Regions from separate parts of the Paenibacillus sp. JNUCC31 genome, predicted to be linked through region 2. Evidence: riboswitches for the same ligand, from Rfam matches in the RefSeq annotation. Region 2 holds a riboswitch; the other holds the start of a gene.
The links. A riboswitch is a leader RNA that binds a small molecule or an ion and turns the genes downstream of it on or off. The one in region 2 is predicted to bind glycine.
Positions count from the first base shown of each region.

Region 1: linked by a shared signal. The riboswitch ahead of sdaAB (L-serine ammonia-lyase, iron-sulfur-dependent subunit beta) and the one ahead of gcvT (glycine cleavage system aminomethyltransferase GcvT) in region 2 are both predicted to bind glycine.

Region 1 covers NZ_CP062165.1:3,921,727-3,938,173, reverse strand. The annotation lists gene JNUCC31_RS17110 (HAMP domain-containing sensor histidine kinase) at 1-486, opposite strand, end outside; gene JNUCC31_RS17105 (response regulator transcription factor) at 513-1,196, opposite strand; gene JNUCC31_RS17100 (alpha-glycosidase) at 1,406-3,160, shown strand; gene sdaAA (L-serine ammonia-lyase, iron-sulfur-dependent, subunit alpha) at 3,298-4,242, opposite strand; gene sdaAB (L-serine ammonia-lyase, iron-sulfur-dependent subunit beta) at 4,232-4,921, opposite strand; glycine riboswitch at 5,033-5,172, opposite strand; glycine riboswitch at 5,177-5,299, opposite strand; gene pstB (phosphate ABC transporter ATP-binding protein PstB) at 5,786-6,541, opposite strand; gene pstA (phosphate ABC transporter permease PstA) at 6,554-7,441, opposite strand; gene pstC (phosphate ABC transporter permease subunit PstC) at 7,444-8,352, opposite strand; gene JNUCC31_RS17070 (phosphate ABC transporter substrate-binding protein) at 8,495-9,421, opposite strand; gene JNUCC31_RS17065 (PTS fructose transporter subunit IIABC) at 9,916-11,841, opposite strand; gene JNUCC31_RS17060 (ketose-bisphosphate aldolase) at 11,857-12,735, opposite strand; gene JNUCC31_RS17055 (BglG family transcription antiterminator) at 12,753-14,618, opposite strand; gene JNUCC31_RS17050 (arsenic transporter) at 14,891-16,183, opposite strand; gene JNUCC31_RS17045 (methyl-accepting chemotaxis protein) at 16,341-16,447, opposite strand, start outside.
Region 2 covers NZ_CP062165.1:1,710,636-1,727,082, forward strand. The annotation lists gene JNUCC31_RS07255 (ABC transporter permease) at 39-992, opposite strand; gene JNUCC31_RS07260 (helix-turn-helix domain-containing protein) at 1,276-3,612, opposite strand; gene JNUCC31_RS07265 (endonuclease MutS2) at 4,193-6,202, shown strand; gene JNUCC31_RS07270 (cysteine-rich CWC family protein) at 6,297-6,545, shown strand; gene JNUCC31_RS07275 (mannitol-1-phosphate 5-dehydrogenase) at 6,598-7,749, opposite strand; gene JNUCC31_RS07280 (PTS mannitol transporter subunit IIA) at 7,746-8,180, opposite strand; gene JNUCC31_RS07285 (BglG family transcription antiterminator) at 8,177-10,282, opposite strand; gene JNUCC31_RS07290 (PTS mannitol transporter subunit IIBC) at 10,282-11,748, opposite strand; gene gcvH (glycine cleavage system protein GcvH) at 12,263-12,652, opposite strand; glycine riboswitch at 12,999-13,121, shown strand; glycine riboswitch at 13,125-13,225, shown strand; gene gcvT (glycine cleavage system aminomethyltransferase GcvT) at 13,424-14,560, shown strand; gene gcvPA (aminomethyl-transferring glycine dehydrogenase subunit GcvPA) at 14,557-15,912, shown strand; gene gcvPB (aminomethyl-transferring glycine dehydrogenase subunit GcvPB) at 16,017-16,447, shown strand, end outside.

The DNA of each region.
Region 1 (16,447 bases), 2.2 Mb from region 2:
GAGGGCAGAGTTTGCATCCCATAAGTCAGGAATTCGGGTCACTGCCGCATTCTTGTCATTCCGTGCCCACTTCAACGTGGTTACCGTTATTCCGGCCTGCGTTGACTCCGTTACGTTAACGTCTTCCCCTCCGAGTATATATGCCGTTTCGCCCTTCTTGTTCACATAATACATTGACGATTTTGGATATTTACCGTGTAGCTGTTCCAATCGTTTATGAATCTCTTCCGGTGTAGCCCCATGTAGTTCCTTGGACTCCCTGGACCACAAGTTGCTGATTTTCGTAGAGTCCCCATAGGGGGCTGTATTCTCTATATTGGTATTGTTCACCACCACAACGTAAATGATGGATGTGAGCGGAAGAACAACCGGAACAAATAAAACCGCCGCCAGGATCAGCAACATATAACGGGACATCAGGGACCTTCCAAAGCGCAGCTTACGTTTCCCTGCCGGAATTCGGTCCTTACGCCCTTCTCCCTTCATCCTCTCTCGTTCTCCGGATCTCCACCTCATGGCTTCTTCACGCGGTACCCTACACCGCGGATCGTTTGAATGATGGCAGGGTTCGCCGGATCAAGCTCCAGCTTCTCGCGCAAATGTCGAATATGTACCATTAGTGTCTTGTCCCCGTCGAGATAAGGCTCATTCCAAACAGCCTCGTAGATCTGTTCTTTTGTGCGAATCATGCCCATATGCCTGAGCAGATAGGCGAAGATATGAAATTGTTTGCCTGATAAAATAATCTCTTCCCCGGTTTCCTCATTGACGATCCGATGGTCCTTCTCATAGATGGACAGATGATCCAGCTTTACGACGGTTTCGGACGAGACATCCGTTCCCGCCTTCCGCAGTTGCACTTCAATTCGGGCAGCGAGTTCATCAGGATGAAACGGCTTGGTTACATAATCATCGGCAAAATCGAGCCCATGCAGCTTGTCGTCAATGGACGTTCTGGCCGAGAGCATGACGATGGGCACAGAAGGATGTTCCTTTTTGAGCCGCTGCCCGACTGTAAATCCATCCAGCCCCGGCAGCATGACATCCAGAATAATCAGCGAACAGCCTCCGGCGGCTTCACCCGCGCCCTCTCCACTTCCGAGCCATATGACCTCATAACCACGTTCCTCCAGGTCAGCTCTGACCCATGTCGCAATTTCCGTATCGTCTTCAATGTATAACAATTTTGTTTTCATGCGTAAATTCGTTTCCTTTCTGCACCCTTTGGGTTAATTATATATCTAAACATAATGGAGTAAGCTGTATGTATGAACGAAGCGATGCACCGTACAACGGGGACTCCGTTACTTTTATTTGTATTATACCTTAATCTCCAGATTCAGAAATATCATGTCATGAGGTCCATGAAGTACATACAAAGGGTATATACGGGAGGAATTTCAACATGCTGCTGGAAGCCATCTATCATCAACCCAAGCGAAACTGGGCGTACGCCTACGACAAGGATACCGTTCGTCTGCGTCTGCGCGCCAAAAAGAATGATCTCACCGAAGTCTACGCCATGACGGGTGACAAATACGCATGGGACAATACCAAAGAACTGATTCCTTTAGCCAAGTTCGCATCTGACTCCATGTTTGATTATTACGAGGGTGAAATAAAGCCACCATATCATCGCCTGAAGTACTCTTTTTTGCTAAAAAGTGGAGACGAGCAGATCTGGATGTCCGAAACGGATTTTCAGGAACATGAACCTGACGATCCCGGGCAAATGTTTCAGTTCCCGTATATTCATCCGGGTGCTGTTTTTACACCACCTGCTTGGGTGAAAGATGCTGTTTTCTATCAGATCTTCCCCGAGCGGTTTGCCAATGGCAATCCTGAACTTAATCCGGAGAATGTCGAACCTTGGGGCGGCGAACCTACACCGTTTAATTTCTTCGGCGGTGACCTCCAGGGTGTGATGGATCATTTGGACTATCTTAGCGAGCTGGGCATTAACGCTATATATTTTACCCCCATCTTCGCAGCAACTACCAACCATAAGTATGATACCGAGGATTATCTGCGGGTAGGTCAGCATTTCGGTGATGCAGACACGGTCAAACGACTGGTCAAGCTGTGTCATGAACGTGGCATCCGGGTGCTCCTGGACGCGGTATTCAATCATTCAGGGAAGACGTTTGCGCCATTTGTGGACGTGCAGGAGAACGGGGAGAAGTCCAAGTACAAGGATTGGTTCCATGTGCATGAATTTCCGCTGGATGTGAAGGATGGCATCCCTACCTATGAGACCTTTGGATTTGAGCCTCACATGCCGAAGCTGAACACGGAAAATCCCGAGGTGAAGGACTATCTGCTCAAGGTTGCCGAGTATTGGATTAAGGAAGTGGGTATGGACGGCTGGCGACTGGATGTCGCGGATGAGGTGGATGATGCATTCTGGCGTGACTTCCGCCGAGTGGTGAAAGCTGCAAATCCGGATGCGTACATTCTCGGGGAGATATGGAATGAATCCTCAGCCTGGCTGCAAGGTGACCAGTTCGATGCCTCCATGAACTATCCGTTTACCGATGCCGTGAATGGTTTCTTTGTGAGAAATAAAATGAATGCCGAGACGTTCGCGGACTCTATCGGCCGACAATTGTCACGTTATCCGCTGCAGGCGAGCGAAGTGGCCTTCAACCTGCTGGACAGCCACGATACACCGAGGCTGCTCACGCTATGTGAAGGTGACCAGCGCAAGATGAAGTTGGCAGCGCTGTTCCAGTTCACTTACCTGGGCACACCGTGTATCTATTACGGGGACGAGATTGGGCTGGATGGCGGCGCTGATCCGGGATGCCGGAAATGCATGGAGTGGGACGAAGCGAAGCAGGACCGCGAGTTGTTCACCTTTTATCAGCAGCTCATTGCACTTCGCCATGCTCATCCTGCCCTGCGCGCAGAAGGCCGCGTTCGATTCCTGCAGGCCCGTGCCGAAGGAAGCCAGCTGGTCCTGGAACGGCAAAGTGACGAGGAACGCATTCTGATCTTGTTCAATCGCTCGGAAGAAACGGCTATCGTCGAGCTGGAAGCGGGTAACAGGGAATGGAAGGAATTATTTGGAGAGAATTATCGTACAGCGAAGGAAGAGGGTATTCTGGCGGTCGAGCTGCCCGCATATGGATACGCTGTGCTAAGTTCGAATCCCGTGTAATACGATAAATAAGCGCTACAGAGACCTGTAACGGATCTGTTGAGCGCTTATTTGGCGTTAAGGATCGATCATTGGAACAGTCACAGTTTAACATCAGGATTTTTGTTGCGAAACTCATTCTGACGCGTTTAAGGAGATTATGCCTTAGCTTCTGGTTCATTTTCACCAGGAGACTCAGACTCAGACTCAGGTTCTGCACGCTTCGCCTTCGGTTTGGCCAGCTTTTCCATCATTTTCCGTCCTGTTGGCGTTTGAGCGAGCCCGCCTTGAGCCGTTTCACGGTGCCTGCTTGGCATCGCACTGCCCACTTCAAGCATGACATCTATAACTTCGTCTGACGGAATGGCACTGCGCACCCCGGCTAGTGCCATATCGGCCGCAGCCAGCGCGGTTACCGCACCGAGTCCGTTACGGACGATGCACGGGATCTCCACGAGGCCCGCAACCGGATCGCAGATGAGGCCCAGTGTATTTTTTAACGCGAGACCTACCGCATGGACAACCTGCTCTGGTGTACCTCCTCGTAGTTCAACCATGGCACCCGCAGCCATGCCGATTGCTGAACCTACTTCCGCCTGACAGCCGCCTTCCGCACCGGAAATAAACGAGTTGTTGGCAATAACATATCCAATCGCACCAGCACAGAACAGACCGTTTACCAAATGCTCGTCACTCCAGCCAAACCGCTCCTGGGAACTGATAAACACACCTGGAATAATGCCGCAGGAGCCCGCTGTCGGTGTCGCTACGATCCGGCCCATGGAGGCATTCACTTCAGATACACACAGGGCATACGCCATAGCTAATGCAGAAGCATCTCCAGAGCAAGTCTCACCTTGGCGAATGTACTCGGCCATTTTTTTGCCGTCTCCGCCAGTCAAGCCGCTTCGTGATGTCGTATCTTCTGTCAGTCCTTTGTGTACAGCTTCCTTCATCACCTGATAGTAATCCGACATCTGCTGCACAACACCCGCTCTTGGAGTATTGGTTTCCTGAACCTGCTCTTCGATCATCAGTTCGGCAATGGTTTTGGACTCCGCTGTACAGATGGTATTCAGTTCATGTAGATGTTTAAACCGCATCCGGCTCCACTCCTCTCTTCAAATCGATGACGCGAATTTCAAGTACATGGTCCAGCGATCGCAGACGATTCAACATCTCGGGATTTGGCACACCATCCATCTCCATCGCAGTCAAGGCTTCACCATCCCTGGCTTTCCGATCAACTTGCATATACCCGATGTTCACACCTGACGAGCTGATTGTGGACGTTACCGAAGCGAGAACCCCAGCTTTGTCTGAATGACGCAGAACAAGCGTCGGAAACTCTCCGCTGATCTGTACCCGGAAATCATTCAAGGCATGAACCGATACACTGCCACCACCAATGGATGCACCGATTAAAGAACATTTGCGCTCCCCATGCCACAATTCAATCTTGACCGTATTCGGATGGGGAGCTGGCAGACCGCTTGTGAAAAACTCAACCTCCATGCCCGCTTCCTCAGCATATTGCTCTGCATCCGGGATACGCGGATCGTCGGTGACATAATCAAGCAGACCACCGATCAACGCGAGATCCGTGCCGTGCCCCTGATACGTATCGGCAAACGAGCCGTACAGAGTAAGCCGGGCCCGTTCTGGCGTGCATCCCAGCCACTGACGGGCAATTCGTCCCAATCGTGCCGCTCCAGCCGTATGTGAACTTGATGGCCCTGTCATCGACGGGCCAATAATTGAAAAAACGTCTTTAAAACGCATCGCAAACCCTCCATTTATAATCGTCATTTTCATCCAGACCTACGCCCATAATGTTCCTTTATTACTGAATGATGACATCAAAAAAGGACAGAAGAAGGCTATGAGCCCTCTCTCTGTCCTCGATACCTGAGAGTTTCATGATAAGAAGCACGTTAGATGCCTTCCCTGTATTTCACAGGTGACGCACCTTGCAAACCCTTGCCGCTTGATCATATACCCCTTGGGTGGCGCAGTTCGCGCACTCTCCAGAGTTGCGTCCAACGATGGTACATTTACCTGAGAGATTAACTGCTGCGCCGGGTGCGCAGCAGCTTGCTCCTTCGGTGCCTGAATGCCAGCCATAACTCAGCCTGCCCAGGTCTCTCCCGCTCGCTATCATTCGCTTGTATGGAACCATTCTGATCTTGTACCAGAACGATAATTGAAGTTTTGACTACTTTCTCATTAAGATTAATCGACCGGAAGATCAGTGTCAACAAACTTAACGATTTCTTTGTTAATCTTTACTTTTTTCCATTTTACACACAGGAAAAATCAACAAATTGTAAACTTTCATCACATGAATGTGTTAATGCGTTTCATCCCGAAAGCGCATACATTATGATTGTTTTATTTTCGATGAGCCATATCTGTGGTTAGTACTATTTATGTTACGATCCACAGAACGGTTCGGGTATTCATCGCCTTCTTTGTATCAAATTAGAGTGGTACGTGCGAATATCGTAGCATGATTGTTTTTATTATGGAAAACTATTCCATATGAAGGATCATACAAAAAAGCATAACCCCCAAACGATCTCGCCCGGGAGTTACGCTTCCTTCTATCTCTATAAATCTATCTCATACTCTATCCCAATATAACAGTTAACCGAAACGTCCCATAATATATTCCTGCGTCAGACGGTTGTCCGGGTTGGTAAAAATATGCTCCGTATCCCCATGCTCAATCATGTTTCCCAGGTAAAAATAGGCCGTATAATCCGAGATGCGTGCCGCCTGCTGCATGTTATGGGTAACAATCACGATCCGCAGCTCTTTCTTGAGCTCCGAGATCAGTTCCTCAACCTTGCCCGTGGATACCGGGTCAAGCGCAGATGCCGGTTCGTCGAGCAGCAAAATTTGCGGCTCAACTGACAATGCGCGGGCGATGCAGAGCCGCTGCTGCTGTCCGCCCGAGAGGGCCAGGGCTGACTCATTCAGTCTGTCCTTGACCTCATCCCAGAGCGCAGCGCGGCGCAAGCTTTTTTCCACAATCTCATCCAGTGCCTTCTTACTCTTGATACCGCGGTAGCGGGGGCCAAACGCGATATTGTTGTAGATGGACTTGTGGAAAGGGTTAGGCTTCTGCCACACCATGCCAATCTTCTGGCGCAGCTTGATTACATCTGTGCCGGGTTCATTCAGATCATTGCCATCCATCCAGATATGTCCCTCCGTGCGGGAACCGGCAATCTCGTCGTTCATCCGGTTGAGCGACCGCAGGAATGTGGATTTCCCACAGCCGGAAGGCCCGATGAGCGCCGTCACACTCGCTTCGGGAAACGTCAGGCTAATCTGCTTCACTGCCTGGAAATGCCCATAATATATGCTTAACTGTTCCGTACCGAAAGGTATGGCCATGTTGGTTCCTCCTTATTTCGAAGCTGTCATGCGGCGGTAAACCACCCGACCGATCCAGCGTGCACTCAGATTGAACGCCAGGACGAGAAGTACAAGCACGGCTGAAGCGCCAGCTGCTATCTCTTTGGAATCCGGGCCAATGCCTTCACTGTTCACTTTCCAGATGTGCACGGCCAGTGTCTCTGCCGGACGCAGTGGATTGATTGGTGATCTTGGGCTCGTTGGATTCCAATCCGTGAAGTCGAGCGGAGGACTACTCATACCCGCCGTGAACATCAGGGCTGCTGCCTCACCGAAGATCCGGCCCGATGCCAGAATCGTACCTGTAATTAAGCTGGGCAAAGCCACAGGCAACAGAATGGAAGTGATAATCTTCCATTTGGACAATCCAAGTGCAAGACCCGCTTCCTTCTGCTCTTTCGGTACGGCTCGGAACGCTTGCTCCGTTGTACGCACCATCAGTGGAAGGTTAAATATGGCAAGAGCCATGGCACCCGATAACAGGGAGAAGCCCAGACCAAATGTATTAACGATCAGCAAAAGTCCGAACAAACCAATAACGATGGACGGGAAGGAAGATAACACTTCGACCACCAGACGAATAAAGCTTGTAATCCGGCCCGGCTTAGCGTACTCAGCCATATAAATACCGCCACCCCATCCAAGCGGAATAGTAATAATCAAGGTCAGAACAAGCAGGAAGATCGAGTTAAACAGCTGCGGGCCGATCCCGCCGCCGCCCTTGAGCAACTGTGGTGCACTGGTCAGGAAGTGCCAGTTAATCTGACCAATCCCCCGTATCAGAATGAAGCCGAGCAAGCCGAGCAGAAGAACAACAATGAACAGGGCCAGCACAACGATAACCGAAGTTGCAATTTTATCTACCGTTTTAGCCTTCATTTTCATACCCGGTTCCTCCTTTCAAGCAGGCGAACCAGAATGACGAAGACAAAGGTCATCACCAGCAGGACAAGCGCCATACTCCACAGTGCATTGTTATGAACAGAACCCATCGTGGTGTTACCCATACTCAGGGTAATTACACTTGTTAACGTTGATGCCGATTCGAGTAAGGATGTCGGTACATGCGGTGCATTCCCGATGACCATCTGTACAGCAAGGGCTTCACCAAATGCGCGAGCCATACCCAGTACAATCCCTGTCAGCAAGGCAGGCAGAACGGTCGGAATAATGACCCGATAGATCGTTTGCCAGCGAGTCGCACCCAAGGCGTAGGAAGATTCACGAAGACCTTTAGGCAAGGCAGACAATGCATCCGCCATAATACTGGTTACGGTAGGCAGAATCATAACAGACAGAACCAGACATCCGGCTGCAATCCCGACGCCGGCTCCACCAAAGATACTGCGCAGCAAAGGCACGATCACACTTAGTCCGATAAAACCGTACACAACGGAAGGTATACCTGACAAAAGCTCAATCGCAGGCTGCAATATTTTTTTACCTTTACCTGGTACGATCTCCGTCATAAAGAGCGCAGCACACAGGCTAAGCGGACTTGCAATCAGTGCTGCGAGAAATGTTGTTATGAATGAACCTGTAATGAACGGTAACGCCCCATAGGCAGCGGGTTCGCCCGCCGGATTCCACGTTTTACCGGATAAAAACTCACTCAAACTTACGCCATCCTGGAAAAAGGTCGACAACCCTTTGGACGCTACAAAATAAACGATGGAAAACATGACAACGATCAGGAAAACGACACAAATCGACGTATAGATTCGTCCCGTCCACTCTTCCCAGTAATGCTTTTCTCTCAAGGGCCGGCGCGATTTCAACTTGTTGTTCATTACCGTTCCCCCTTCGGTCTGTTCCATAACAACCATCCTTCTATAGTAGAATTCATGCAAAATATGGGATAAATCCAGAGCAAACCGCGCAAAGAGGCAGGACCTGGGTCCGCCTCTCTCGCTGTATGCGCAAGTTCAAAGATTATTTCGTCACAGTGCCTGCTGCATCACGTTTTACTTTCATGCCGGATACCGGGATGTAACCAAGCTCAGTCACGTCTTTTTGCTGAATTTCATCACTCAGGATGTAATCGAGGAATGCTTTTGTTGCTGCGTCAGGGTCACCCTTGGTGTACATGTGCTCGTAAGCCCATACTGGATAAGTTCCTGCTTCTACGTTCTCAACCGTCGCTTCTACACCTTCGTATTTCAACACTTGCAGGCTGTCATCCAGGTAGGACAGAGCCAGATAACCAATAGCTCCCGGAGTTTCAGCTACCAGCTTCTTAACTGTACCGGAGGAATCTTCCTGAATCGAACCTTGGATATCTTCTACTTTTGTGCCCAGTGCAAAGTTCTCAAATGTTGCACGAGTACCGGAGCTGCTAGGACGGTTTACGATAACGATCGCTTGATCCTTACCGCCAACATCTTTCCAGTTCGTAATTTTACCGGAGAAAATGTCGATCAGTTGTTGCTTCGTCAAGTCTTGTACACCTGCATCTTTGTTGCTTACAGGAGCGATTGCTACTACAGCCACTTGGTGATCTTTCAGTTCGCTCACTTTTGCTGCATCGTCGATTTTCTCTTCTGCAAATACGTCAGAGTTACCGATTGTAGCTTGTCCGTCGGATACTTGTGTCAGACCCGTACCACTACCGCCGCCTTGAACTTGTACCGTTACGTTCTTATATTCATCAACTGCCATAAATTTTTGTCCAGCTTGCTCTACCAGAGGTTGCAGTGCTGTTGAACCAACAGCCAGGATGTTCCCGCTGAGTTCAGTAGCGGTTTCGCCTGCACCATTGCTTGCGGCACCATCAGTACCTGCGTCATTTTTCGATCCGCATGCTGCGAGCACCAGTACGAACGTTAAGGTCATCAAAATAAACGGCAACTTTTTAAACATGTTTTGTTTTCCTCCCCCAAATTAGTGATGGCGTTTTGTGAATTTGTTTGATCACCATCAACTCTTTACTCATTGTAGTTTTGTTATGTCATCTCAAAATCATTGTTTTGTAAACGCAATGTTAAAAATGTGGGCTGCGGATTGAAATATTTGGGTTAAATCAACTTTCGAGCGACCGTTCCGGTTCCGGATCGTTCTTCCGATCGCTGTTGTTTCCAAATTTTTTTTGATCTAATATTCCAAATGGTAAAATTCAGAAACAAAGGCGAACGCTTCGCTTCTTCAGAATCGATTCCGTCTCCTCCACTACTTCGTTGTTGTTTGGTAGCATCCAGGCATTTCAGTCCTCAGCCTGGAAGAAAGCAAAAAAAGGCCAGCCCTATAAAAGGCTGGCTTTGTGCAAATACTTAATGTAGATATTGAATCAATCTGATATATAGAACAAACAAAAAACTGCCTCACAGCCAGTGCATGGCACCAGCTGGTTAGAGAAGTTATGCAGATTTCATAGTGGTTACGGCTTTCTTTTCTGATGGCTCGCTTGTATTACTCTGTGGTTGATATATAGGTTTCTTTAACAATCCAATCATACAAGCTGTAACGATGGAACCTACTAAAATACAGACAATATACAGTAATGGATTACTTGCCGCAATGGGAATAACAAAGATCCCACCGTGAGGAGCTTGTAATGAAATACCTAGAGCCATGCACATTCCTCCACCAATCGCTGCACCTACAATATTGGATGGAATAACCCGCAATGGATCATTAGCGGCAAACGGAATCGCAGCTTCTGTGATAAACGAGGCGCCCATAATATAGGCTGCTTTGCCTGCATTACGTTCTTCAGTTGAGAATTTATTTTTGAATAATGTTGTGGCTAATGCAATGCCCAGTGGTGGAACCATGCCTCCAACCATCAGAGCAGCAGAAGGTTCAAAGATCTGGTTGGCAAACATCGCCAGTCCAAATGCAGACGCTGTTTTGTTAATCGGCCCTCCCATATCAGATGCCATCATTCCTGCCAGAAGTGCTCCTAATAAAATAGCATTCGATCCTGTTAAGCCATTTAGCCAACCTTGTAACGACTCATTGATCCAAGCCATCGGACTGTTGATGACAAAGTACATAATCAAGGCGGTTATAAATGAACCTACTAATGGCAAGATCAGCACAGGCGACAGGCTTTGCAGTGAGTCGGGGATGCCTTTGACTAATTTTTTCAGAGCTAGGATCGTATAACCGGCGATAAATCCAGCTAGCATACCTCCCAAAAATCCTGAACCTCCAATAGTTGCCAGCATCCCACCAATCATACCAGGTGCTAAACCTGGACGGTCAGCAATACTATACGCAATATACCCTGCTAATACAGGAACCATCAATGCAAAAGCAGCACTACCCCCTGCTGTACTTAAAAAAGCGGCGAAAGCATTATAGTCCGGGCTAGTTGGATCAGCCGCATGAATACCAAACATAAACGAAAGCGCAATCAATATACCACCTGCGACTACAAAAGGAATCATAAATGATACACCATTCATAATATGGCTGTATATTTTAGGCTGCTTTAAGCGTGTTTTTTCTTTTGCTTCTTTAAGATTACTGTTGCCTTGATTCAAAACGACACCTTTTCCAGCAATCGCATCTTCAATTAACTCTTGTGCATGATGAACTCCATTTTTGACAGATGTTTTGATCACTGGACGATCTCCAAAAACATCCATATCTACTTTGACATCTGCTGCTACAATAATACCATCAGCTTCAGCAATATCTTCAGGAGTCAATGGATTTCCAACACCTGTTGATCCATTGGTTTGCACTTTAATGTGTACACCGAGTCCCTCGGCCGCATTTTTCAATGCTTCCGCTGCCATAAACGTATGAGCGATTCCTGTAGGACAGCCTGTAACTCCAACCACTTTTTTGCCAGCATACTTTTTAGGACGATGAAGCGCCTGCGCATCTTGCTCTTCTGCATGTTCAAATAAGCGGACAACCTCTTCTTGATCTCGAGCAAGGATAAGCTTCGCTCTAAATAGCTCATCCATCAAAAAGGTCGAAATTTTGGATAATGTCTGCAAATGCTCTGATGAAGAGTTTTGATCGACTGCAATCATAAAAAATAAATTACATGATTCGATACTATATTCAATACCGCGTAATGATCTGCCCATAATAATCGCAGGGGACTGTACTCCAGTAGACTTGGCATGCGGAATGGCTATTCCGAACCCCACTTCTGTAGGAACCTGTTCTTCACGTGCCCAGATATCCTTTTTAAATTGCTCGATGTCGCTTAAATAGCCGTTATCGTTTAACTTTTGCGACAATTCATCTATTAATTCGGCTTTGGTCGTAGCGGTGACATCTAATATGATATTTTCTGGTTTTAAGACATTAGAAATCTTCATGATGGATCTCTCCTCTTAAATTTCTCCCAGTTTATAAAGGGATGCTTTACCTGTAGAACCGAACAGATCCATTTTCTTCTTCACCAGTTCTGTTGCCGCTTTGGTCGCCTCGGGCATCAGTTGATCCGGTTCATATGCATTTGGATTCGCATCGAGTGTCGCTCTTAATTGGTTGTAGAATGCTCGCTTCATATCGGTTGATAAATTGATCTTCGCTATCCCATGCTTCACTGCTTCTCTAATCTCTTCATCAGGATTATCTGATCCACCATGTAGCACTAACGGAATTTTTACCTTTTCATGAATTTGTTTCAACCGATCGATTTTGATCGAATGATCTTTGGATTGAGGATAAATACCATGTGAAGTGCCTACGGCAACAGCAAGTGTATCGATACCTGTTTGTTCTACAAAAATCGCCGCTTCGTCTGGATTCGTATACAAAATCTCGTCGGCTCCACCTTCTGAACTGCCTTCATTACTCCCGATCGTACCTAGTTCACCTTCTACAGATACATCGACCAGATGAGCCAGTTCAACCGCTTCTTTGGTTGCCGCAATATTTTCCTCAAAAGGTAAATGAGATGCATCCATCATGACTGACGTATAACCATTACGAATCGAACGCGTAATATCTTTGATCGTCGCTCCATGATCCAGATGAATAACAAACGGGACTTTAGACTTAGATGCCGCTTCTCGCACATAAGCTATAAAGCCATCAGTGACTAGATCGATTTCATTCGGGTGAATCTGCATGATTGCAGGCGAATTCTGCTCCTCTGCGGCTGTAATGACCACTTTGACGAACTCGCTATTAGCTACATTAAATGATCCGACTGCAAACTTATTTTCATACGCTACTTTAAGTAAATCTTTCATATTGATTAACATTTGAATTCCTCCTAGGTTTATTTGGAAGACCAAACTTCCAAAAATTCATCGTAATTGGTGATATGGAGTAGTTTTTCTGTCATATTGGTCTGCTTGAACACATCGTAAATTTCTTCGAAGAATTTGGTGTTATTCACCTTTTGATTTTTCGGCGGAATAAACAGGAAAATAATCTGGGCCATCTGATTGCCCCACAGTATTTTTTGCTTATTGATTGCGACCAGCACTCGTAATTTTTTGTTATCTCCACAATCAAATGGATGGGGCATAGCAACTAAATTACCGATATTTGTACTGGACATTTTTTCTCGTTCCAGAATACTGGTATATAAATGTTGAATATCGCCTAGTTCTGTAAGGGTTTTCAACAAATCGATTGGATTGTCTTCATTTAAGAAAAAAACATCCTCTGGTGATAAATAATATTTGAGTAGTCCACGATTCAACTGAATGGAAATATTTTTCATATCCTCACTTGTAATCATTTCACTAACTAGAATGATATTTTGTACATTTAACTGCTGCTGCCCCGCAATCTCGCTCGTTGCAATAATCGTTTCGATTCCTTCGGGAAGAAGATGTATTTCATGATTAGCTAGTAGACTATCGATTTTAATATTCGGAAAATAGAGATTAATCTTACGCTCCAACAACTTGCCGACTAATAGATTTTTGCCATAAATTATCGCAATACGTGTTCTGCTATCTTGAGAATTCTCAATAATGCCCATGATGTGCAGCGTCAAGTAACCGATTTCATTTTCAGGTATTTTGATATTTAGGCAAAATTGCAATTCTTTGGCCAACACAACCGCGACATTATAAGCATTGGTGTATTCTGATTTTATTTGAGCAATAAAAGGATTTTCGACAGGGAAATAATACTTTAACGGATATAATGATTTGATGATATGCGCTAATAATCGATCAAGTAACTCTTCATTTTTGAGGCTGATAAATCCGTATTGCTCTCCTACTTTTTGGATCACTGATTTAATTTTTTGTTCCATTTCATTCACGTAGTTATGTCCGATTTCTTGATTTTTTTTAGGCAAGATCTGCAATGCGATAAGCAGGTAGCCCAAATACTGATACTCATATTCATCAAAAGAGACATCTATTTCTTGGGCTAGTCGGATCAGAATAGATTGGGCCAATTTTAACTCTTCAAAACTTGTATGATCCAATCTCATATCTTGTTCAGTTATTTTTTGTGCAAGACTTACACGTTTAAGACTAATCAACACATTCACACAGATCGAGAATAACTCTTGAAAACTTAGCAGTAAATTATACTTGGCAACCTCTTCTTCAATACAAGCGTAGATAAAATGAATAGAAGGTCCATCGAACCAATCGCCAAAATAGTATTGCAGTGCTTCATCTATCGGCATGTGTTTGAGACAATCGGTAGTGACTAGTTTTTTGAGCAAAATCCGTTTCTCGACTTCGCTTCCTTTAAGCCGGATGCCTTGGAAAATAATCGCTTCAATCTCGATGTTCTGCTTTTCTGCTTGAATCGTTTGTACTAATTTTTGCACGTCTTTACGGATGGTTTGAGTCGAAAAATAAAGCGTTCTAGCAAGGTCTTCATACGTAATAAAATCAGTCTGCGATAACAGTGCTTTGATAATATGAAATGCTCTTTCTTCGTCATCATCTTCATTTTTATGCAGGCTGGATAAATCCCCGACTAACTTGTATCCTTTGCGAGTATTGCCAATGATCATTGCTTTATCTAAATAATTTTCATTCATTTCTTTGATGTCATTGCGAATCGTTCTAGTCGTTACATCAAATAGATTAGCTAATTCGCTTCCACTCACAAAATCATGCTCAGATTGTTTTAAATGCTCTAATAGCTTAATGTAACGTTTTCTCATTTTGGCTTCCTCCTTACACTCATAGTAATGCAAGCGCTTTATATCCACCAAGCCTATACTCTTTCCTAATAGTTAGGAAGTGATCGTGTATTCGTTCTATTAAGGAATCTTTTGGGAAGGAAAACAGAACACAAAAAAACCAACCTTCTAAAAAGGTTGGTTTGTGTATATAGTACCACTACATCCATGACCATAAGCGCGATCCCTACAAACACTACCTACTCCAGACACTTAACGGTCTGTGCTAGTTGAAAATGTAAGATACGATTGTACTAACCCAAAATCCATAACCATACCGCCAATCCGGCCAATGTGATTAATAATGTAGGAATGGTTAAAATGATGCCTGCCTTGAAATAATATCCCCATGTAATCTTCACACCCTTGCGGGACAGCACATGCAGCCACAGCAATGTGGCAAGTGAGCCGATCGGGGTCATCTTGGGACCCAAATCGGAACCAATCACATTGGCATAAATCAGTGCCTCACGCACAATGCCTTCGGTGTGTGCACCCTGGATCGCCAATGCGTTAATTAACACAGTGGGCAGATTGTTCATTACGGAAGACAATATCGCTGCAATCATGCCCATCCCTATTGAAGCAGCCAGCAGACCGTGATCCGCGATGGCATCAAGCCAGCGGCTTAGGTAATCGGTTAACCCGGCATTACGTAGTCCGTATACAACGATATACATGCCCACCGAGAACACCACAATCGACCATGGAGCTTCCTTGATCACGCGTTTCATGTCAACGGCTTCGCTCTTTCTCGCTAATATGGCGAACAAAAGAGCCACTGCACCAACGATAACCGATACCGGAATCGGCAAGAACTCGCTGGATGCATAGGCAACCAATAGCAGCAACAGCATGAACCAGGAGATGCGGAACATCCGAGGGTCACGAATAGCTTCCCTTGGATCACGTGCTGCGGAGATATCATAGCGAAGCGGGATGCTTTTGCGATAAAACAAGAATAGCATGCCTGTACTCGCCACGATCGAAAATAGATTAGGCACGATCATCCGCACCGCATATTCCACAAAGGTGATACCGAAATAATCGGCAGATACGATGTTTACCAGATTGCTGACCACCAGCGGCAACGAGGTTGTATCTGCGATAAATCCACTAGCCATAACAAAGGCGAGCACCATGCGCTCATCGAACTTTAATGCACGTACCATCGCCAGCACAATCGGAGTCAGGATAAGCGCTGCACCATCATTGGCGAAGAGAGCGGACACCGCCGCCCCCAGCAAAATGGAATAGATAAACAGTCTGCGTCCATTCCCTCCCGCCAATCTTGCCATATGAAGAGCCGCCCATTCAAAGAAACCTGTCTCATCGAGTATTAATGAAATCATAATAATGCCGACAAAGGCCAGCGTTGCATTCCATACAATGGATGCCACATCAGATGCATCGTTCAGACTGACTACACCACATATTAATGCCAGCACAGCCCCACCCATGGCGGACCAGCCGATTCCCAATCCACGTGGCTGCCAGATGACCAGTGTGATGGTCAGTACAAAAATCAGAATTGCTATATACGTCATAAAGCCTCCTGCGCCGCTATATTCCCCTCATGATTCGAGCAGGAGTTGAAAATCCTGCCAGATCATGATTACACCGCAATTCCTGCGGATAAACCAGACGCTCTATTTATACATGGCTACAGGAGAAATGTCTATCTTTATTTCCTTCTAATTATGGTTAGGACTTGTCCCCATCCTTCGGTGTGTCCTCCACCATCTTGAACATCCCCAGCAACCCTTGCAATTGCTCTGCCATGCTGTTCAGATGTGCCGAAGACGAAGCAA
Region 2 (16,447 bases):
TTCACTCCTGTCTGGTGAAGAACGTCTGCTGCCAAGTGTTAGTAGACGCCTTCCTCCCCGAATTTTTTGGCCATCGTATTGGCACCCAGTACAAGCGCCAGCCCGACAACTGATTTGAACAAACCGACAGCAGCACTATAACTGTATTGTGCCTGTGTGAGACCTTTGGTGTAGACATAGGTATCGAATACCTCACCCACATCCCGGTTCGTCGGTGTCAGCATCAGGAAGATCTGTTCAAAGCCTGTATCCAGGAAGTTGCCCAGACGCAGAATAAGCAAAATAATGATCGTACTGCGAATGGCAGGCAGCGTAATGTGCCAGGTCTGACGCCAGCGATTGGCGCCATCCATCCGCGCAGCTTCATAGAGCTGTGTGTCTACACCGGACAGGGCCGCCAGGAAAATAATGGTTCCCCAACCTACCTCTTTCCAGATGGATTGTCCAACAATCATCGTTCGGAACCAGCCAGGCTCAAGCAGGAAAGCTACTTTTTGTCCCGTTAGGCTGTAGAGCAATTCGTTAATGGCACCGCCTTCAGTTGTGAACAGCATGTAGAACACACCAACCACAACGACCCAGGAAACAAAATGCGGAACATATACAAGAGTCTGTACAAATCGTTTGAACCGTTCGCGGCGAACTTCATTCATCATGAGCGCTAGCACAATGGGCAGCGGGAAGAAGAACACCATGTTATAGATTGCCAGTAAAAATGTATTCCGGAATAAGGTCCAGAACTGTGGTTCTCCGAAGAAACGCTGGAAGTGTTTGAACCCTACCCAGTCACTGCCCAGAATGCCCTTGTAAGGCGTGTAATCCTGAAAAGCCATCGTAATGCCATACATGGGTATGTATTTGAAAATAACAAAGTAAAGCACACCCGGTATCAACATAATGTAGAGCCACCGGTTTTTGATGATGTCCCTCCACAGCAAGTTTTTGTCACTGCGGGTAGCGGGCCGTGTCCGAGCCGCCGTTTCGGCTTTCATAGTGTCTTCCTCCCCACTTTGGAAACGATTACAAAATATCACTTCCTGGATTCATGTCTTTATTGTGGAGGATAAACGGATAACTGGCTATCGTCTCGTTTTAGCTTCCTGTTTTCCCTTATGCAGCAAGGTTTCTGGGCATTATCGAAATCGGTTAACACTCATCGATGAACCGCATTTAACCCCGATACTCCTGTCTTAACTCTGTTCCATTGATGCAACGAAGCATCGCCAGGAACAAAGAAAAACCTGCCTGCCATAGCAGGCAGAGCAGGCCTTTCGTTTATCGCTGCTGTTCCCGATATTTTCCGGGAGTGGTTCCTGTAATTTTACGAAATGTGCGAATAAAAGCGGTAGGGTTCGTGTAATTGAGTTTCTCGGCAATCTCTGATATTTTCAGATTCGTTGTCTGCAGCCAGGTCTTCGCTTTTTCCATACGGTACTGTGCGAGGTATTCGGTAAAGTTTACTCCGGCTTCCTTCTTGAACACACGGCTCAGATAGACCGGATGAAAATTCAGTTCTTCAGCGCAGGCTTCCAGCGATAATTCGCGATCATACCGTTCCTCGATCAGTCGTATCATGCGTCGGGCAATGTTCAGATATTGTGATTCTTCCTGCTCGCGCCAGTATCGAATGACAGGTTGAAATAAACATTTGCGGAACCAATTCGTCATCTCATCCAGTGTGGACAACTTCAGCAGCCGTGCCATGGATGCTTTCTCGCCCAATACTTCAGCGACATCTCCTCCTTGCTCCTGAACGAGCTGATACACACGGGATAACAGTTGAACCATAATCACGGGGTACTCGCTAAAATGCAGCTTCTTGTCTGCGAGCAGACCCAGATATTGTGTAAAGTATGCATTGGTTTTCTCCTCGTCTCCTTGCTTGAGCGCTGAAGCCAACTGATCTTCAATCATCCTGAGCTGTGTATATAACGCTGCCTCCGTCTGACCTCGCGGTTGAATATCCTCGTAATGCAAAATAATGCGACTGCCCAGACTTACCCTGCCCTGAAGGGCCTCCCGGCTTTCCTGATAAGCTCTTGGTGAATCTCCTATCTCTGCATAGGAGCGGCTAATGCCGATACTTACAGGCAGATTGAGATAGGTTACAACCCGCTCACGGATCAATTCAGCCTGGGTATGCATCCATTCTTTGAGCTGTACTTCATCAACCACCACCGATGCAAGTATCGTAACCTGGGCGTCATCAATCATGACAGGGGCAAATCGAATATCCGAAGGCAGCAGTTCACCGACCATATTGTTTAACGCGAACAACAGCAGGTCCCGGTCCTGCTCTTCATACCTTGTCCCTTCAAGGGTATCGATTTGAAGCGTGAGCACCCCTAACCGTGACCATGATGTCGGGAAATCATACAGCTCTCCCTGATATCTGAAGTCCTCTTCCGATATTTTGCCTGTTAGCAGTTTGGTCATAAAGAATTCCTGCAAATGAACATGCTGACCCTTCATTTGCTCGCGCATCGTTTTTTCCGAGCTGAATAAGGTCGTTAATCGCTCTTCGATGTAGATAAATTCATCCTGACGGCGTCCTGACGGGGCCAATGGGGAATCCAGTCCCTTGGTAAACTGCAGCAGTCTAGATATCGGAGAATACATCCGTCGACTGCCGTAGATGGCGACCAGTCCCGTCATACATAACATGATCAGTGTAGCCACTCCTGTAACCAATGCAATTTTTTGCGACTGAGCGGTAATCTGCCCCAGGGACACCACTGAGACATATAACCAGCCATTGAGCGGCGACTTTCTGTAACTAACCGCAACCTGACTTCCCTCCACCTCAGCGTTGAAGAATCCCTCCGCTAGACCCGTCGTCTCCACTTTCTCATGAATTTCCTGATTGAGCATATCGTATTTCCCGTCTTGTTCCATATCATTCAGAAAATACTTCTGGTCCCGATCGAGCACATACATATCACCAGAATTCGGATTTCGACTTAGAAATGTGCTAAGCTCCGCATCCGCAAGATCGATCACGAGTAGACCCTTAGGTTTCACATTAGTAGGCACCATCGGGATTTTGAACACCATGCTCACCACATTGTCCGATGATATAAGAGTAGGCGGGGGTTCCTGTGCTGCTTCACCCATTCCGGCAGAAACCGGAACACTTTCTTTGGCTGAGCTCCTATTTTGAGTGACCCAGAACAAGCTGTTTGTATATTTTAAATAGGAGCCAATGCGGTCCCGGATACTGAAATCATCCACTTTTCCAAATGATCGCATTGAAACGACCCAATCTTCATCCAGATTGACGAGATAAGCCTGATCGATATTGGTAACCGCCTGCAGATTGTTGAATCCGGACGTCAGATCACGTATTTCCTGAAATTCGCTGCTGTCCAGCGGTTTCTTCATCGCTTGTAATACCAATGGAGAATTCACATATTGGATGGACGACAATTGCAGGCTGCGCAATACTTGCTCTACCCGCATTTGGGTCTGATGCAAAATCTGCAGATTACTCTCACGCACCTTCTGTTCAATGTCACGCGAAGCAATCGAATACGAGACTGAACCAATCACAATCACCGGAAGGGCTCCAAGGATCATGGTAAAACAAAGCAGACGCAGCAAGTATTTAGGCAAAAAGAGCATCCTCCTTTGTATGTATTTTGCATTATTTAAGCGAGAACGCTTTCGGAATGGACTTCCGGTGCAATGCAAAAAGGTTGTATAATATCGCTTTCATTGGATTAATTTACTATTGTTATTTTAAAACCCATTGTTATTCAAGTCCACTATTTATTCTTGAAGGTTGACTTAAAGGTTATTTCCAGTTTATATTGGTTGCATATTCCTCAATCAAAGGAGAGATTTTGATGTCGGTGAGCGTTCTTAACTAACCAAGTTTCATATTCAGGAGTTTGGCCTTCGATTCACTTGTGCCTTATGGCATACGTGTGTTTCATGATGCGCCGTAACCCCTGTACTTAGTTAAGAACAGCGGATATCATAAATCGCCTCCGGGATTGTACGTGTCCGGGTCTATTTCCGCGCTGTGTTCAGCGTGGATTTTTTTGTATAGACCTGTAATGGGCCCTGCTTTCCCCTACGTTAAGGGCGGAGAATGACGTTTGTTCATTCTCCGCCCTTTTTGCGTTTTTCCAGGAATATGTTCCATCGCTTTAACCGTACTTCCATTTTAATTCTCAAGGAGAGATCAAGAATGAATGAAAACACGCTAAACAGTCTGGGTTACCCCCAAATCCAAAAAAATCTTGCAGCCTGTGCCACATCCTATTTGGGCAAACGTTACGCAAGAGAAATGAGACCGATGCTTGATGCACGTCTGATTGAAATCCGTCTGGAAGAGACGGCTGAAGCCGCAGCTTTGATTCGCTTTGGCGCCAGTGTTCCTATTCCTTCACTGGAAGGGATGGAAACCATTATGGACCTGCTCGGTACCGGTTATTTATTTAGTGAACGTGATTTCAGCCATCTCTCCCAATTTCTGCGCAGCTGTGTACAGCTTATGAAGTACATGGAAGCGAAGTCCGAAGCTGCTCCCACAGTCAGCCGTTATGCTGCATCAATGATGGGAATGGAATCCCTGTTAAGCGAAATTGAACGCTGCATCCACAGTGGACGCATACAGGATCAGGCCAGCAAAGAATTGGTTCGCATCCGCAAAAAAATGACAGTAAATGAAGAACGCATGAAACGCAAGCTGGATTCTCTGGTAAGCAAACACCGCTCCATCATGCAGGAAAATGTCATTAGCCAGCGCGGTGGAAGAACCGTGCTTCCCATTAAGAAGGAGTTCCGCAAGCTCGTTAAAGGCAGTGTGCTGGATGAATCAGGAAGCGGTCAGACCGTATATATTGAACCCGCTGAATTAGTAGGTTTGCAGATGGAACTGGCTTCCCTTCAAGCCGAGGAATCACGAGAGGAAATGAAAATTTTAGGTGACTTGACCTCTCTGGCAGAGTCCTATCATCGTGAAATTGCGCTAAATACTGAAACGATAGGTATTCTGGATTTCCTGTTTGCCAAAGCGAAATATGCAGCGACGATGGACGGTCGTATTGTACACGTAAATGCCAATGGAAGGGTTCGGATACAGAATGCCCGCCATCCGTTCATGGGCGCATCCATGGTTCCGCTTGATTTTGCAATCGGTCACACCTATTCCTCCCTCATCATTACAGGGCCGAATACAGGCGGCAAAACGGTCGCCCTCAAAACATTGGGCCTGCTCACCCTCATGATGCAATCCGGTCTGCTGGTGCCTGTTTCTGAAGGTGGCGAGATGGCGGTATATCGCGAGGTTGCCGTTGATATCGGCGATGGACAGAGTCTGGAGCAAGCACTCAGTACCTTCTCCGCTCATATTCGCAATATGATCGGCATCCTGGAGCAAGCCGATTCATCAACGCTTGTGCTTATTGATGAGATGGCTTCCGGCACGGACCCCGGTGAGGGAGTAGGCCTCTCCATCGCCATGCTGGAGGAACTGCATCACCTTGGAGCTACAGTGGTTGCCACAACCCATTTTGGTGAAATTAAACATTTTGCGGCTGCTACGCCGGGTTTTGAGAATGCACGAATGGAATTCGATACGGTCTCGCTCCAGCCTCTTTATCGATTGCGAATTGGAGAAGCTGGGGAAAGTTACGCCTATTCCATCGCGTTGAAGTTGGGAATGCCACAGCGCATTATAGAACGCTCCAAAGTCGTTTCAGATCAGGGTGTCTCGCGACATGTGTCTCCCAACCTCACTCCATCCGTGCCCATTGTGAACTCTGCGCCATCGCCAAGAAGCAGCACAATGGAACAAGAGCACTTAAATAAAACAAGGAACACAGTGAAATCTGTCAACCCGTCCGCACAAACTGGAACAAGAAAGCAATCCGATAGGTCTGAAACATTAGAACCCACTTCCCCTGCCAAAGCATTCCGTAAAGGAGATCGCGTGTATGCAGCCTATCTGAACCAGTCAGGAATCGTCTGTGATCTGGAGGACAGTCGTGGCAACATCGGAGTTATGCTGCGAGGACGTAAAGTCAAAATTCACAAAAAACGCCTGACTCTGCATATATCCGCACAGGAACTTTATCCAGGCGACGACTATGACCTCGACATTGTGCTGGAGACCAAGGAAAACCGAAAGAAACGAAAACTGATGGGTCGCAAACATGTGGAAGGACTGAAGATTGAATTGCCTCCTGAAGAATAATCATAGGATTGGTATAATAGGTTGAGTCAGTATACAGTAATTAGCCTATCGATCGTTAGTGGTTAACTATTCACAAGGGGGAAGGAAGACCCGTATGTCTATTGAGCAAGATACAAAGAAGGTGACACCAGAAGTCCTTGTATGTCCTTTATGCGGTGAAGCTAATGGCTGTTCCTATGCAGCAGGCCGTCCTCACTCAGAATGCTGGTGTAACGAAGCCGTGTTCCCAGAAGGGGTATTTGACCGCATTCCAGCAGAACAACGCAGGAAGTTCTGTATATGTAAGACATGTCTGGATACGTATAAAAAGAAAGCAGAACAAGAAGAAGAGCCCCACAGTTAACCCTGTGAGGCTCTTCCTCTGTCCATATTACGTTGTATTGGAATGAACATTGTTACTTTTTCATTTGATGATAGTGCTCTACAGCCTGCTTCAGTACAGGATGGCTCTCTTCCATGGACGTATACTGGCTAAGTGCTGCTTCAATCCCTTTTTGCTGGATCGTAGTCTGAAGTTCCACCGCTTCCGGGTCTTCGGGAATATCAAACTTGCAGGCAGCTGCCATTCCCATCGCCAGATGCGTTGTCTCCGTTCCATACTCGTAAGCCTGGAGAGCCGGACGAACCAGGCGGTCATTCGGGGACAATTTCCGCAGCGGTGAACGTCCTACACGAGTTACCTCATCCGTCAGATGCGGGTTAACGAAGCGCTCCAATATTTTGGCAATGTACAGCTGGTGATCATCCGCATTGAATCCAAAACGCTTCACCAAAACTGCCCCGGTTTCCTGCAAGGCCCCATATACAATAGATTTGACTTTTTCATCGGCAATAGCCTTCTGAATTGTATCAAACCCGTTCTCATATCCAATATAGGCGGCAATACAGTGTCCAGTATTTACGGTAAACAGCTTCCGTTCGATATAAGGCTCCAGATCATCAACATACATTACACCCTCAACCGGTTTGAACGCAGGAGCCATTTGTGAACGGTCAACGACCCATTCATAGAAAGGCTCTACCTGTACATGCAACGGATCTTCATGATGCTGAATCGGTACAATCCGGTCTACGGCTGAATCTGGAAAGTATACGTACTGATCAGCAAGTTTGCGGATATGCTCATCCAGCAAGCCATATACATGTTCTTTCAACTGAGTGCTGGCTCCGATTGCATTTTCACAGGCAATAATGTGAAGAGGCTCGAAGACATCCCCCGTCCCCAGTCTGGCCGTAAGACCTTTGGCTATACCGGGAGCAATATGTTTCAGTATGCCTACACCCACTGCGGTTGTGATCAGTTCAGCTTCTGCAACATTTTGAGCAACGGTATCCAGATTGGTTCCATCGATTGCGCTCACACCAGTGACGTTCTCCAGATCCTTGGCCTCGTTAGCCAGTTCAACGGTGTACTCTCCGCGCTGCTGTAAAGCCGTAACCAGCTCCTGATTAACGTCCGAGAATACTACCTTGTATCCTGCACGGGACAGGATCAAACCGATGAAGCCACGTCCAATGTTACCTGCTCCAAAGTGAAGGGCCTTCATAGTTCCATTTCACTTTCCAAAATGGTGATGACTTCTTCGGCAGTTTTGGCCTGACGCAGTGCTTCCATATTCTCTTCCTCCGCACAGATCACTGCAATGCTGGTCAAAATCTCCATATGTTCCCCGCCCTGAGCGGCGATACCGATCACCATATATGCTTTTTCTTCCCCAAAATCAACACCCTGCGGGAACTGGATCACCGATATACCTGTGGACAGGATAAAGGATTTGGATTCCTTCGTGCCGTGTGGAATTGCAAGTCCATTTCCGACATACGTGGAGACAATTTCTTCACGCTCCAGCATTTTGTCAATGTATTCAGCGGTGATATGACCTGCGTCTTTCAAAATCTGACCTGCCATGCGAATCGCTTCATATTTGTCCTGAGCCGTTGCATTCATGATGACTTTATCTTTCGTTAACACACTCATGTTTGTATACCTCCAATTTCGATTTTGCTGCGGTAAAATCCCGCAAGCTCTCGGGATAAATAATGAATAAGATCATCCCGGTTCCCTTTTTCAAGTAATGCAATCATTTCTTCCTGTAACAGCAGCGCACTGATCTCACTTAGTACCTCCAAGCTTTCCTTGGACAACTCTCTGGGCCCAAGCATCAAGAGCACGTGACTGACACCTGCCGGGTCTTCGGGGGTACGCAGAAGCGGCTCTGACAACTGGAAGAGCGTGATCGAAGGCCTGTAAATGCCATCACTGCGTGTATGGAACAGCGCGAGCGAAGTCCCCGGAATTTTCTGGCTTCCAACTGCTTCACGCTCCTCCAGCAGCCTGGCAATCTCTTCTGGGTTATTCAACACACCGGATTGATGCAACACGTTGCACATGGCGTTGGCCGTTTCATAAAATCCAATCTCCTGATTATCCAGCGGGAACACCTGAAATTTACCAATAATCTGCACGATTTCAATCAGTGTAGCCTCCAGTCCAACCGGATCGGCGATACGGCCTGTTGTCCTTGAAACCGCTTCAGGTGGGGGACTATGTTCCCGCTGAAGCGTCGTTGTCCTGATGAAATGCCTTAAGCGTTCACTCTCTTCTGCTGTCAGCAGTGGGCTTACCTTGTAGTATTGATGTTTATCCATTGGCAGATCGACTGTAGAGAGAACCAGATCATATTCCGCCTTCGGTATACGAGCTGCTTCATACCATGACACGCTGTCCACAATTCGAATTTCGGGAATTTCCTTGGACAGACGGCTCGATAACATCCGTGAAGATCCGATCCCGCTGGTACAGACGACGACAGCCCTGACTTCACGCTTTAGTACCCGCAGCCGTTCAATGGAAGCACCGAAGTGCATCACCAGAAATCCAATCTCCTCATCTGGCACATCCGTATTGGGCCAAGCCAGTTGGACCGCTTCTTTCACATCCTCAAACAATGATTCATAATCCTTGCGGATTTGCTGAAGCAATGGATTACGGATGTGCTGACGTCCCTCCATGCGTTCCAGCACCGGCTCCATATGGGCAATCAGACCTTCACGGAGCAGACGATCCTCATGGAACAAATAATGGGTCTTCTCCTGCATCCGATCTGTGAGGGAACGAACCATATCGAGTAAGACCAAATCGTCTATAGGCAGCAGACGCGAGGAATGAATTGATTGCTCAATTTCAATCAGCAACCTGTGAAAATAGGCCTGTTCCTCTTTGGCAAACTCAAGTCCAAGCTGGGCAGACAGAACACCGCACAAGCGGGAAGCCAAGTATTCCGGTACCTTCTTCTCGCCATCCAGCAGATATCCGCCGTTCTTATTGTCCTGATGAAGACTCCGCCCAATGCCAAAGCCTTTGCGGATACGAACAACCGCTACGGACAATTGAATCAACAGCTTCATGTATTGCCGCTCCGGGATATTTTCTAACCAATCGATATCCGGTTGCCACAACGCATTTTCTATTGTAAGTACATCCTTATGCCCTATCATTCCCAGAAGTTTGCTGTTTACCTTGGAGACTCCCTGCTCCACATGTCTTCCGAACAGATCGGATTCATCCAAGTATTCAAGAGCGAGCGCAGATATAGCCATGCGATGTGCTATTTCGCTTCCATTGATCTTGACCCCATATCCGCGCCTGCGAACCAGCTTCAATCCCGCCTGGAGAATACGTGGTTCAAGGTCATCCAGATCATTGCTTGCCGTAGACACAGTAACCTTCAGATCTGAGGCCAGTGCTAGCAACTTCACAGGCTCAGCTTCATCCAGCAGAATACAAAGCATGAAGAGTTTACGCTCTTCGGGCGTAAACTCCACATATTCGTTCAGCTCAAGTTGTTGTCGCAATACAGCCAGATCATCGGAACCGGGATCGATTCGGACCCCGGTTCCCGATTTTTTTTCCAATTTCATGCCAAGGGGCTCAAGCCACTGTTCAATCATCTGCAACTCCCGATGTACGGTACGGGTACTCACTTTGACCGCAACAGCTATTTCGCCAGCAGTTACCTCATGCGGGTGCTCCAGCAGGAACTCCACGATTTCACGCTGTCTCCTTGTAATATTGCTCATCAGGAGTCGGATTTGAGGCGCTCCACCAGTGCCTCATATTCAGGACTCTTCAGGAAGTTATCGATGGAAATATGCTCTGCATTTGGAGCCACCGTTTTGGCCCGCTCTGTCAATGTTTTCTGTGTGATGACAATGTCGGCATCTTGCGGAATTTCACTGATTGCCGTGTTGGTTACAGCGACATCCACACCGGCTGCCTTCATTTTCTTCCGCAGAATCGAAGCTCCCATGGCACTCGAACCCATACCTGCATCACAGGAGAATACAATTTTATTGATATCCGTTTTTACTGCCGAAGAAGCAATATCGGCTGCACGGTCAGCTTCCCGATTGTCTTTATCAACGGTGAGGTTACCCGTTTTGCCCTGGTTTTTCATATCCTTCATACGGTTAGAAGCACTATCCAGATCTTCGTCGTCCTTCTGTTTACCTGTTTTGAGCAGTACGGATGCCACAAGGAAGGAGATAATCGCAGCTACAGCTACCCCTGCCAGCATGCCAAGATATCCACCCTTAGGTGTTAACAACGAGTAGGCAATAATACTTCCCGGTGACGGTGCTGAAACCAAACCAGCTCCTGTCAGCATGAAGGTCAATGTACCTGCTACACCACCAGCCATCGCAGCCAGAATCAGTATCGGTCTCATCAGAATGTAAGGAAAATAAATCTCGTGAATCCCGCCAAAGAAATGGATAATTACAGCACCTGGAGCAGAAGATTTAGCTGACCCCCGACCAAAGAAGCAGTAGGCCAGCAAAATGCCGAGTCCAGGTCCTGGATTGGATTCAAGCATGAATAAAACGGATTGACCCAGTTCTCTTGCTTGATCTGTACCAATCGGTGTCAAAATCCCATGGTTGATGGCATTGTTCAGGAATAATACTTTTCCTGGCTCAATGATCAGATTGACCAGCGGGAGAAGACCGGCATTCATCAAGGTTTCTACCCCGGCCGATAACACCTTGCTAATTGCTTCAACGAAAGGACCGATGCCTTTAAGGGCCAGAAGGGCCAAAATCCCACCAATAATACCAGCGGAGAAGTTGTTAACCAGCATCTCAAATCCGGATTTGATTTTGCCCTCGACAGCCTTGTCAAATTTCTTAATGACCCAGGCTCCCAATGGTCCGGCAATCATGGCACCAAGAAACATCGGAATGTCACTGCCCACAATCACCCCGATGGTCATAATCGCACCGACTACACCACCACGTTGGCCGTGTACCATGGTACCGCCTGTGTAACCGATCAACAAAGGCAGCAAATATTTGATCATTGGATCAACCAGCAATGCAAAATCTGCGTTAGGGAACCATCCTTTTGGAATGAACAATGCCGTAATCAGACCCCAGGCGATAAATGCACCCATGTTCGGCATAACCATACCGCTCAGGAAACGTCCAAACTTCTGAACGCCGACCCGTATTCCTCCGCTTTTTTCGGATTTTGCGTCCACTGAACTCATATCGAAAACCTCCTCAACATATTAAACCTTCATTCTACTGAATTTTTGACAATGATGATGATCCAGACGAACAAGGTATAAATCTGAAATAAATCTTCATTTCACAAACATATCGTAAATGAAAACGGTATCTTCCACAACGAAATGAAAACCTACTTCCGTCATGAACGTTGATGACAAGATTTAAATTTGAAGGTTTGTCCGATTGATTTATCCTTTTAGCTGAAATGAATCTGTCATATTCCCTTTCATGTATCATTCCCACGAATAACCCCATTTTAATGACGTGTAAAATGTAAATATATGCCACGCCCATGCTGCGCGAATAACGGAAAAAAGGCGCAACTGCTCATCCTGTTTCAGATGAAGCAATTGCGCCTAAACTATGGTCAAATCATCAGTATCACTAACTGCACATATTTCAATGGATTACTCTTTTCACGTTAAACGGGCGTTCGTATCAAGCTCTAGCTTAGCTCTTCACCCTGGAATCGTAAAATAATGTAAAATAATATTATTCCGTGTGTTTACGATATGCGTCCGCATTCATCAATGTGGACAGTGCTGCTGTCAGATCGCCCTCAACACGGATCTCAATCATCCAGCCTTCCTCATATGGAGAGTTATTAACTAGCTCCGGGGAATCCTGCAATGCGTCATTCACAGCCACAATGGTTCCACTTACAGGAGAAAACAAATCCGAAACGGTTTTGACGGATTCAATCGTTCCAATGCTGTCTTCTGCCTTTACATCCGATTCAAGGTCAGGCAATTCAACAAACACAATGTCACCCAGCTGATGCTGCGCGAACTCGGTAATGCCAATACGTACGGTATCCTCCCCTACGGTCTGCACCCATTCGTGCTCTTCACTGTACAGGAAATCACTTTTCAATTCGCTCATCGATATCCGCCTCGCTTTTCATTAATGAGTGCATGCGCTTCTTTGACCTTAACCTTTTTCCCAGAACATAGCGTATGATATTTCCCAATCAAATGTCAAGATACCTTACAAATTATTTGATTTTCTTTCTTATATGCCTGTAACTCAAATGAACACTCCCTACATATAATGGTGAATATTAGAAAAGTAAGCGCACTCTTTAAAAATATACGAACATTATAATTTAAATTAATAATATCATTCGGATTTTTTCTCAATTTCTATGATATCGTTCTTGACATCAATAGTCGATTCAGGCTTTAATGAGAGTAGTAAATGTGTTTATTGGTCTATGCAATGCCCGCGGATGAATGTAAAGGGAGAGATTACCCTTGACACCCGAATCAGGGTGTACATGCGGTAACGCCGAAGGAGTAAACCACCGACAAGCGGAGGTGAATCTCTCAGGCAAAAGGACTTTTACGGGACGCAACTCTGGAGAGCATCTATTCGCCCTGTGTGGGCGTTACGATCACCCAAGGGGAAACCTGCTGCATCATGCGGCGGGGTAACTCTCAGGTACCAAGGACAGAGCCTAAGAATACAGCGTGCTTCTGGCATGCCTATTCTTTGGCCTGTCCTTTTCCTTTTTCCCAAAAAAAACGAAAACAGGTTATAGAGCGGCACTGCCTATAGCGTCTTCACCTTACTTTTATAATAAAAGTTGATGCCAGATTCATTGCTCCACGGTTATACACTCGGCCGGTTGACGGCCCATAACGAGGTGATTGGATGTCCGATTTGCTTAGAACCCCACTCTTTCCACTCTATCAGCAATATGAAGGCGTACGATGCATTGATTTTGGCGGCTGGGAGCTCCCGGTACAATTCAGCGGAATTCAGAAAGAACATGAAGCGGTGCGAGAACGTGCCGGACTGTTTGATGTATCCCACATGGGTGAATTCACTGTCCAAGGGGAACACGCGGAAGCTTTTCTACAGCACATGACCACCAATGATGTAACAACACTCGTTACCGGTCAAGCCCAATACACGTTAATGTGTTATCCGGATGGCGGCGTGGTCGATGATCTGCTGATCTATAAACTGAAAGACCAGCATTATATGCTAGTGGTTAACGCCTCCAACATCGACAAGGACTGGGCATGGCTGCAGCAGCACATGATGCCAGGCGTAACAATGACCAATGATTCAAATCAGACGGCGCTCCTTGCTCTGCAAGGTCCGCTAGCAGTGGACATTCTCGGGACGGTGACAGATACCGATGTGTCTTCGATAGAGCCCTTCCGTTTTGTGTTGAATGCGGAGGTATGTGGGGTTACATTGCTGTTATCCCGCACCGGATATACCGGTGAAGACGGCTTTGAGCTCTATGTTCCTGCCGAACAGGCCGCTGCGGTCTGGAATGGATTGATGCAGGCGGGAGAAGGTCATGGACTTGTCCCGGCAGGACTGGGTGCCCGGGATACGCTGCGCTTTGAAGCCAAGCTTCCCCTGTATGGGCAGGAATTGTCTGCAACCATTTCGCCGCTGGAGGCTGGTGTGGGCATGTTTGTGAAGCTGAATGCCGAACCTTTTATCGGACATGAAGCCTTATTGCGACAAAAAAATGACGGGCCTGTCCGCAAGCTGGTCGGTATCGAAGTACTGGAGCGCGGCATTCCCCGCCCCCATTATCCGATTTACGCCGAAGGCGCACAGATTGGTGAAGTGACTACAGGCACCCAATCGCCTACGCTGAAACGCAATCTGGGGCTGGCCTTGATTGACAGCAAATATGCTGCACTGGGTACCCCACTGGAGATTGAGATTCGCGGCAAGAAATTGAAAGCCGAGGTTGTGAAGACCCCTTTTCATAAACGGACACGTGCACCAAAGACACCTACTCAAGGAGCTGATCAAGCATGAGCAAGCACCGCTACATTCCCATGACTGAGCAGGATCAGAGTGCCATGTTGGCAACCATCGGTGTGGAAACGATGGAGGATCTGTTCCATGACATTCCACAGGAGATTCGCTATCAGGGCGAACTGCCTGTTTCCTCCAAACTCGATGAATATGCACTGACACGTCATATGTCGAAGCAGGCGGGAGCGAATGCCAACTTCGAGACACACGCCAGCTTCCTGGGCGCAGGCATTTACGATCACCACGTGCCCTCTGTCATTAATCATGTCATTTCCCGTTCCGAGTTCTACACTGCCTATACGCCCTATCAACCCGAGATCAGCCAAGGAGAATTGCAGGCGATTTTCGAGTTTCAATCTTACATCTGTGAGTTAACAGGCATGGCTGTAGCCAATGCCAGCATGTACGATGGTGCAACTGCATTTGCGGAAGCAGGCAATCTGGCCGCAGCGGCAACCCGCCGCAAACAGCTGATTGTATCGCGTACCGTGCACCCCGAATCCCGTCAGGTATTGCAAGCTTATGCACACGGCCTCAATTTGGAGATTGTTGAGATCGGGTACCAAAATGGTGTAACAGACTGGGATGCCCTGCAAGCTGCCGTGTCCGATGACACCGCAGCCGTTATGATTCAGAGCCCGAACTTCTTCGGCGCCGTGGAAAATGTAAAACAGGCCGCAGACCTGGCGCATGCGCACAAGGGTCTGCTCGTGGTCAGTGCCAACCCGCTGTCGCTGGGTCTGCTGGAAGCCCCAGGCAAGCTGGGTGCTGACATCGTCGTTGGCGACGCGCAGCCTCTTGGCATCGCCGCTTCACTCGGCGGTCCAACATGCGGATATTTTGCCGTATCCCAGGCTCATATGCGCCGGATTCCTGGCCGAATTGTAGGCCAGACCACGGACCGCAACGGCAAGCGTGGCTTTGTACTCACGCTGCAAGCACGGGAACAGCATATTCGCCGTGAAAAGGCGACGTCCAACATCTGTTCCAACCAGGCTTTACTCGCGCTGAGCGCCTCTGTCTATATGTCCATTATGGGTAAACAAGGCATGATCGACGTCGCTGATTTGAATTTGCAAAAGAGTCATTATGCCCTTAACACGCTTACCGCAATTCCAGGGGTTTCTCTTACGTTTACTGCACCTACCTTCAATGAGTTTGTTGTCCAACTGCCTGAAGGAACGAATGTGGATGCCCTGCAACTGAAATTGCTCGATGCAGGTTACATTGGCGGCTATGAGCTTGGACGCGATTATCCAGAGCTCGCCGGACATATGCTCATCGCCGTTACTGAACGACGCAGCAAGGAAGAGATCGACGAATTCGCACGTGTAATGGAGGGATCGCTGTGACTCAAGAAACGACAACAAAGACAACGACGACAACTTCAGCAACAGGCCACTCGGAAACAGTAACCTCAGTCTCCACTTCGGGCCAAACTGAAACAGTTACGAACATCTCTGCCCAAGCTGCCTCTCCAGCACCGGAGCAATCATTGATCTTTGAACTCAGCAGTCTGGGTCGGGTCGCGTATTCCTTGCCAGAATGTGACGTTCCCCGGCAAGCTGTCGATTCGCTGATTCCCCGGGAAATGCTGCGGTCGGAAGCAGCAGCGTTGCCTGAGGTTTTTGAAGTGGACGTCATTCGTCACTACACTGCCCTCTCCCGTCGCAACTTCGGGGTAGATAACGGATTCTATCCACTTGGCTCTTGTACGATGAAATATAATCCGAAGATTAATGAGGATGTCGCCCGTTATAACGGATTCGCGAAAATCCATCCATATCAGCACGAATCCAGCATTCAGGGTGCACTTGAACTACTCTACACGTTGCAAAATGACCTTGCAGGCTTGACGGGCATGGATGCTGTTACGCTGCAACCTGC